Regions from separate parts of the Mesorhizobium sp. URHB0026 genome, predicted to be linked through region 1. Evidence: predicted binding sites of a transcription regulator. Region 1 holds the regulator's gene; the other holds the start of a gene.
The links. Region 1 encodes PhoB, which activates phosphate uptake and scavenging genes when phosphate is short. Its sites were predicted from a motif close to TGTCATNNANCTGTCAT; they were not measured.
Positions count from the first base shown of each region.

Region 1 (3,410 bases):
GCCGGAACCCTGTCAACATCGATTCTGACGGATTTTGAGGTGCCGGAAGCCTTTTTTCGAGCCTCGCAATAAATAAATGACAGCCCCAGCCGCTTCTGCCAGTATTCGACCTGTTGCCGGAGGGTGTTCGGGGGGGCGTCAAGAACCGCGGCGACGGGGAGGGAAATCATGTCGGTCGGAATCCGCCACGACGATCTGCGCCGGCGCAATCGAGCAATGGTGATTGGAGCCGTGCGCCGGGGTGGCCAGCCCTCGCGCACCGAGATCGCCGCCACCACCGCCCTCAGCCACTCGACTATATCGGCGATATCAGCCGACCTGATCGGCGAAGGTATCCTGAGCGAAGGCAAGCCGAACGAGGCCGGCTCACTGAAACGCGGCCGGCCGCAGGTTGGCCTTGGCCTCAACCCCGAGGCCGCGGCGGTCATGACCGTGGTGCTGTCGCTGAATTTCCTCTCCGTCGCCGTCATCGACTACGCCGGCCAGGTGATATCGGAGGAGCAGCGCCGGCTGGACACGCTGACCATGTCGCGCGAGGCGCTGATCGGCGAATGCGTGGCCATCGTCCGGCGCCGCCTCGAGGATCCCGACCTCGACGTCGCCAGCATCGCCCGCATCGCGCTGGCGATCCAGGGCATCACCGACACCGAGGCGCGCGCCATGCTGTGGTCGCCGATCACGCCCCAGACGGACATTGCCTTCGCCGATATACTCGAAGCCGAATTCGGCATCCCCGCCACCATGGAGAACGACTGCAACATGATGGCGGTGGCGCTGCGCTGGCGCGACCCCGAGCGCTACCGCGACGACTTCATCGCCATCCTGCTCTCGCACGGCATCGGCATGGGCCTGGTGCTGAAGGGCGAGCTGTTCACAGGCACCCATTCCTCGGGCGGCGAGTTCGGCCACATGATCCATCGCCCGGGCGGCGCGCTCTGCCGCTGCGGGCGGCGCGGCTGCGTCGAGGCCTATGCCGGCAACTATGCCATCTGGCGCAATGCAGGACAGATGGGTGAGGACGCCAAACCGGTCGACGTCAGCGACGCCGACATGCGTGCATTGGCGGCCACGGCGCGCGAAAGAGACGGACCGGAACGCGAGGCCTATCGCAAGGCCGGGGAGGCGCTGGGCTATGGGCTTGGCAGCCTGTTCGCGCTGATCGATCCGGCGCCCGTTGCGATGGTCGGCGTCAGCGCCGCCGCCTTCGATCTGATCGAGCCGGCCTTGCGCGAGGCCATCGCCCAGACCGCCGGCGGCCAGCATTCGACGTCGATTTCCTTCGATACAGAGCCGAACGAATTGCCGCTGATCCGCGAGGGCTGCGCCATGCGCGCGCTCACCTTCGTCGACCAGGAGATCTTCGCGCCGGGCGTGCAGGTGAGATCCGGCAAGAACGTGGCCTGATCTCAATCCTCGCGGATCGCGTAGCCTGCGCCACGGATGGTGCGTATCACATCGGGCATGCGGCCATTGTTTACCGCCTTGCGCAGGCGGCCGACATGCACATCCACGGTGCGCTCGTCGATGTAGATCGTCTCGCCCCAGACATTGTCGAGCAACTGGCTGCGCGAGAATACGCGGCCGGGATGGCGCATCATGAACTCGAGCAGGCGGAACTCGGTCGGTCCGAGCCGGATCTCGCTCTTCTTGCGATAGACCCGGTGCGATTCGCGGTCGAGCACGATGTCGCCGACCTTGAGCACGCTGGACAACACTTCCGGCTTGGCGCGGCGCAGCAGTGCCTTGACCCGGGCCATGAATTCCGGCGTCGAGAACGGCTTGACCAGATAGTCGTCGGCGCCGGTCGAGAGGCCGCGCACGCGGTCGCTCTCCTCGCCGCGCGCCGTCAGCATGATGATCGGCAACCGCTCCGTCTCGGGCCGCATACGCAGGCGCCGACAGAGTTCGATGCCGGAAACCGCCGGCACCATCCAGTCGAGCACCAGGAGGTCGGGCACGTTTTCCTGGAGGCGGATCTCGGCTTCGTCGCCGCGTGTCACCACCTCGACCTGGTAACCCTCGGACTCCAGATTGTAGCGGAGGAGCACGCCCAGCGGCTCCTCGTCCTCCACCACCATGATGCGTGGCGCGATCATCGATTGATCATCCCTGCCGTCAAGCCGCCGGCACCGACATCGCCGTCTCGTCCTGCTTCGGACGGTTGGCGGGCAGTTGCGTGCCGGTCAGCACATAATACGCATTCTCGGCAATGTTGGTCACATGGTCGCCGATGCGTTCGAGATTCTTGGCGCAGAACAAAAGATGCGTGCAAGCCGTGATGTTGCGGGGATCCTCCATCATGTAGGTCAGGAGTTCGCGGAAGACCGAAGTGTATTTGACATCGATGCGTTCGTCGTCATTCCTGAGCTTGGCGAGGGCGGCGGCATCGCCGGCCGCATATTCCTCGACCACGCCCTGCACCTGGATCAGCACCAGCTGCGCCATGGAGTCTATGGAATGCGACAGGTCGCGCGGCGTGGCGGTGAGGCCGACGGAGCCGACGCGCTTGGCGATGTTCTTGGCAAGGTCGCCGATGCGTTCGAGATCGCCCGCCATGCGGATCGAGCCGACCACATGACGCAGATCGTCGGCCATCGGCTGGCGCTTGGCGATCAGGGTGATGGCGCGATCATCGAGTTCGCGCTGGCGCGCGTCCATAATGGCGTCGTCGGAGACGACGCGCTGTGCCAGCGCGTTGTCGGAATTCAGCAGCGCCTTGGTGGCGCCGCCGACCATGATGCCGGCGAGATCGCCCATGTCGCTGATCAGCCTGCTGATCTGTCCGAGATCCTCGTCGAAGGCTGCGACTGTGTGTTCGGCCATGATCCTGGTCCTCGTATGCGTGAGATCAGCCGAAGCGGCCGGTGATATAGTCCTGCGTGCGCTTCTCGCGAGGCGACGTGAAGATCTTCTCGGTCTTGTCGAATTCGACCAGCTCGCCCAGATACATGAAAGCCGTCTGCTTCGAGACGCGCGCGGCCTGCTGCATGTTGTGGGTGACGATGACGATTGTGTAGTCGGCTTGCAACTCGTCGATCAATTCCTCGATCTTCGCGGTCGACAATGGGTCGAGCGCCGACGCCGGCTCATCGAGCAGGATGACCTCCGGCTTCACCGCCACCGTGCGGGCGATGCAAAGCCGCTGCTGCTGGCCGCCGGACAGGCTGAGGCCGCTGGCATTGAGCTTGTCCTTGACCTCGTTCCAGAGCGCGGCGCGTTTCAACGCCTGCTCGACACGGCCGTCCATTTCGGCCTTGCCGATCTTCTCATAGAGCCGGACGCCGAAGGCGATGTTCTCATAGATCGACATCGGGAACGGCGTCGGCTTCTGGAACACCATGCCGATCTTGGTGCGCAACAGGTTGAGGTCCTGCGAGCGGTCGAGAACGTTCTGGCCGTCGAGCAGCACC
Region 1 covers NZ_JBSSCN010000001.1:1,026,379-1,029,788, forward strand. The annotation lists gene ACVWWD_RS05155 (ROK family protein) at 169-1,404, shown strand; gene phoB (phosphate regulon transcriptional regulator PhoB) at 1,407-2,096, opposite strand; gene phoU (phosphate signaling complex protein PhoU) at 2,116-2,823, opposite strand; gene pstB (phosphate ABC transporter ATP-binding protein PstB) at 2,849-3,410, opposite strand, start outside.

Region 2 (3,410 bases), 4.0 Mb from region 1:
AAGCGCGGTGGCGTCGTTGATGTCGATGAACGGCGTCAGCTTGGCCGGCGTCACCGAGGGATCAAGCACGCCCTTGGGTGCGACCGGCTTGTCGGCCGCGTCGAAGGCGGCGCCCGCGATGTCCGTCGCGCCGGAGACGTCGACGATGTTGATCTGGCGGTAGAGCGAAGCGTCACCCTTCTTCAGGCCCTGGCCGTTGCCGCTGTCGCGCGCCAGCATCAGGAAGGATGTGTCCGAAAGCGCCACGATCTCGCTCTGCGCGGCGATTTTGGTCTTGCCCTTGGCATCCTGGAACACCGGCAGCGGCACGACATATTCATGCGCGAGCTTCAGATGGGCGAGGTCGGAAGCATCGTAGACCAGCGCCCGCGTGTTCTGCCGTGTCGAGGGTGAATCGCCGCCGTCCTGCCTCGGCGCCGACTGCAGCACGGCGATCAGGAACTTGCCGTCCGGCGTTATCGCCATGCCTTCGAGGCCCTGGTTGTTCTGGCGCCCGGTTTCGGGATCCTTCGGATCAGGGTCGGCGGCGCCCGGGCCGGGGTTGTCGGAGGAGGAGTTCGGCGCTCCCTTGCGCATCGGCACGAGGGCCGCGGGCGGCTGGGTCGCCGACATCAGGCGGCCTTGCGCGGAGAACCTGTAGATGTTGGGCCCGTACTCGTCGGAGATGAACATCGAGCCGTCCGGCAGCCGCACGATGGCTTCATTGTCGAGCGCGAGCTTGCCATTGGTGGCGACGGGCAGCATCGGCATGTCGCCGGCCGCGGCGCGTACGTCCGACAGCGGATCGAGGCCGGTGGCATCGGCGCCCTTGTCGTCGGTCAGAAGCATGCTGTCGGCAAGCGTCGCCTTGACGCCCGTCTGCTCCTGGCCGGCCGCGGAAGCAGCGCCCGGCGCGGCAGGCGTGAATTCGATGGCGATGGTGTTGAGGCGCGGCCGGTAGTCGGTGGTGCCGGCGACATTGTAGCCACGGTCGGGCAGGAGCCAGAGCGATCCCTTGTAGATGCCGGCATCATGCGTCCAGCCCGAAATGTCGATCGCCATGCCCGAGCCCGAGCCGAAGGTCTCGCCGAACTTGTCGCGCTGGTCGGCTGGGATGCGGCCGACGCCGACGAGGCCCTTGTTGATATAGGCCACGCCATCGGCAAGCGCCGGGGTGAGGGCGGTGAACAAGGCCAGCGCCACGCCAAGCGAGGCGGATCGGTGCAGGGGTTTCATGGACAATCCTCTTTATGACGAAGCACGCCGGAGCGGCCGAAGGAAAATCAAAAGAGGTGCCGCATCGATGATGCCGCGCGTGCCTCCCCGAAAGCGATCTAAGGCGTCAACATGATGCTTGCGTGACAGTGCGCGATACGGGTCCGCCGGTATCTCCATGTGCGGATAAAAAAAGCTGGAGAGCGGGATTAGTGACCTCCCATGGAGCGTGTCTGGCGTATTAGACACTTATGTCTAGTACGAATATGGTGCCGGCTTCGACCGGACCGGGAGGGGAAGCCTTGAAGCCGCGCTATCGCGCAGTGGTCATCGGGGGTGGCGTTGTCGGCGCCTCGGGCGGATTTGCCTACACGATCGGCAAGAGCGTCGCGCTGGCGTTGGTGGACGACGGTTTCGCCGGGGAGGGGATGGCGCTTTGCGTGCACATTGTCGGCGTCGAACGGACGGCGCGGGTCATCGCGGCCTCGATCTACGATCCCCGACGCAGGGCGGTGCGGCAATGAGGAGGAGTTTCTGATGGTCGATGACGCTGCACGGGATACGAGGCGGGAACGCCGGCGCGGGCGCATGGGCGAGGCAGGCAGCGAATCAAGTCGCAAGCCCAATTACCGGTCGCTGAAGAATCCATTCCTGCCGCAGCCGATCTTTTCCGACGACCAGGTAGCGTCGATCCACGACACGGCGCTGCGCGTGCTGGAGGAACTGGGCATCAAGGTGCTGCTGCCCGAGGCGCGCGAGGTGTTCGCCCGCGCCGGCGCCCTGGTCGACCCCGACACTGACATGGTGCGCATCGGCCGCGACATGGTGGCGGCAGCATTAGCCTCCTCGGCGCCGCGATCGATCCACGCTTATGCCGGCGCGCGCGCTCGCGACCTGTCGCTTGAACTGGGCTCGATGACGTTCCTGGCTGGCTCCGGCGCGCCCAATGTCACCGATCTCGAGCGCGGCAGGCGGCCCGGAACGCTGGTCGCCTTCGAGGAGTTGATCAAGCTGGTGCAGCATTTCGACGTCTTGCACATGCTGGGGCCGTGCATCGAACCGCAGGACATCGACAATCGTTTCCGCCACTATGCAGTCAACCGGGCGCAGCTGACCCTGTCGGACAAATTCCCGTTCGTTTTCGCGCGCGGCACGCCGCAGGTCGATGACAGTTTCGAGATGATCAGGCTGGCCCGGGGGCTGTCCGAGGACGAGTTCCGCTCGGGCGCGCATTGCTACACCGTCATCAACACCAACTCGCCGCGCCAGCTCGACATTCCGATGGCGCAAGGCATCATCGATTTCGCCAAGGCGGGCCAGGTCCTGATCATCACGCCGTTCTGCCTAGCGGGCGCGATGGCGCCGATCACCGTGGCCGGCGCGCTGACCTTGCAGCATGCCGAAGCGCTGGCCGGGCTGACGCTGGCGCAGATCGTGCGGCCGGGCGCGCCGGTGGTCTACGGTTCCTTCTCCTCCAATGTCGACATGAAATCGGGCGCACCGGCCTTCGGCACGCCGGAGCACGTGAAGGCGACATTGGGTGCGGGCCAGCTGGCGCGCTTCACCGGTCTGCCCTGGCGCTCGGGCGGCGGCAGCGCGGCCAACGTTTCGGATGCGCAGGCCGCGCACGAGACGCAGTTCGCGCTGTGGGGCTCGGTGCTGGCGGGCGCCACCGTCTGCATCCACGCGGCCGGCTGGCTGGAAGGGGGCTTGAGCGTTTCCCTGGAAAAGCTGGTCACCGACATCGAGGCGCTGCAGACGGTCGCGGAACTTTGTGCGGCGACCCCTGGCGACGACGACGCGATTGGCTTCGAGGCGATCGCCGAAGTGCAGCCGGGAGGCCACTTCTTCTCGGCCGGCCACACCATGGCGCGCTACCGCACCGCCTTCTACGAGCCGCTGGTGGCCGACTGGTCGAATTTCGGCAACTGGACGCAAAGCGGGTCGAAGACCGCGACCGAACGCGCCACCGGCATCTGGAAGCGCACCCTTGCCGATTTCACGCCGCCGGCTGCGGCCGCCGCCACGTCAGGCGTGCTCGACGCGTTCATCGCGCGGCGCACGGAAGAGGGCGGCGCGGCGCCGGTGTCGTGAGATAGTTGCAGATCCATCATCCCGAATTGCGGCCGTGATCCAGGAACCCGCGGCGCGTCCCGCGCATTCATGGATGCGGGCCAATGCCTGGCTCCATCCGCGAGCCGTTGAGGGAGGACGAC
Region 2 covers NZ_JBSSCN010000001.1:5,038,101-5,041,510, reverse strand. The annotation lists gene ACVWWD_RS24845 (esterase-like activity of phytase family protein) at 1-1,215, opposite strand, end outside; gene ACVWWD_RS24840 (glycine cleavage T C-terminal barrel domain-containing protein) at 1,497-1,718, shown strand; gene ACVWWD_RS24835 (trimethylamine methyltransferase family protein) at 1,732-3,288, shown strand.
Region 2: the regulator PhoB is predicted to act here: its motif matches at 1,327-1,343, upstream of ACVWWD_RS24845 (esterase-like activity of phytase family protein).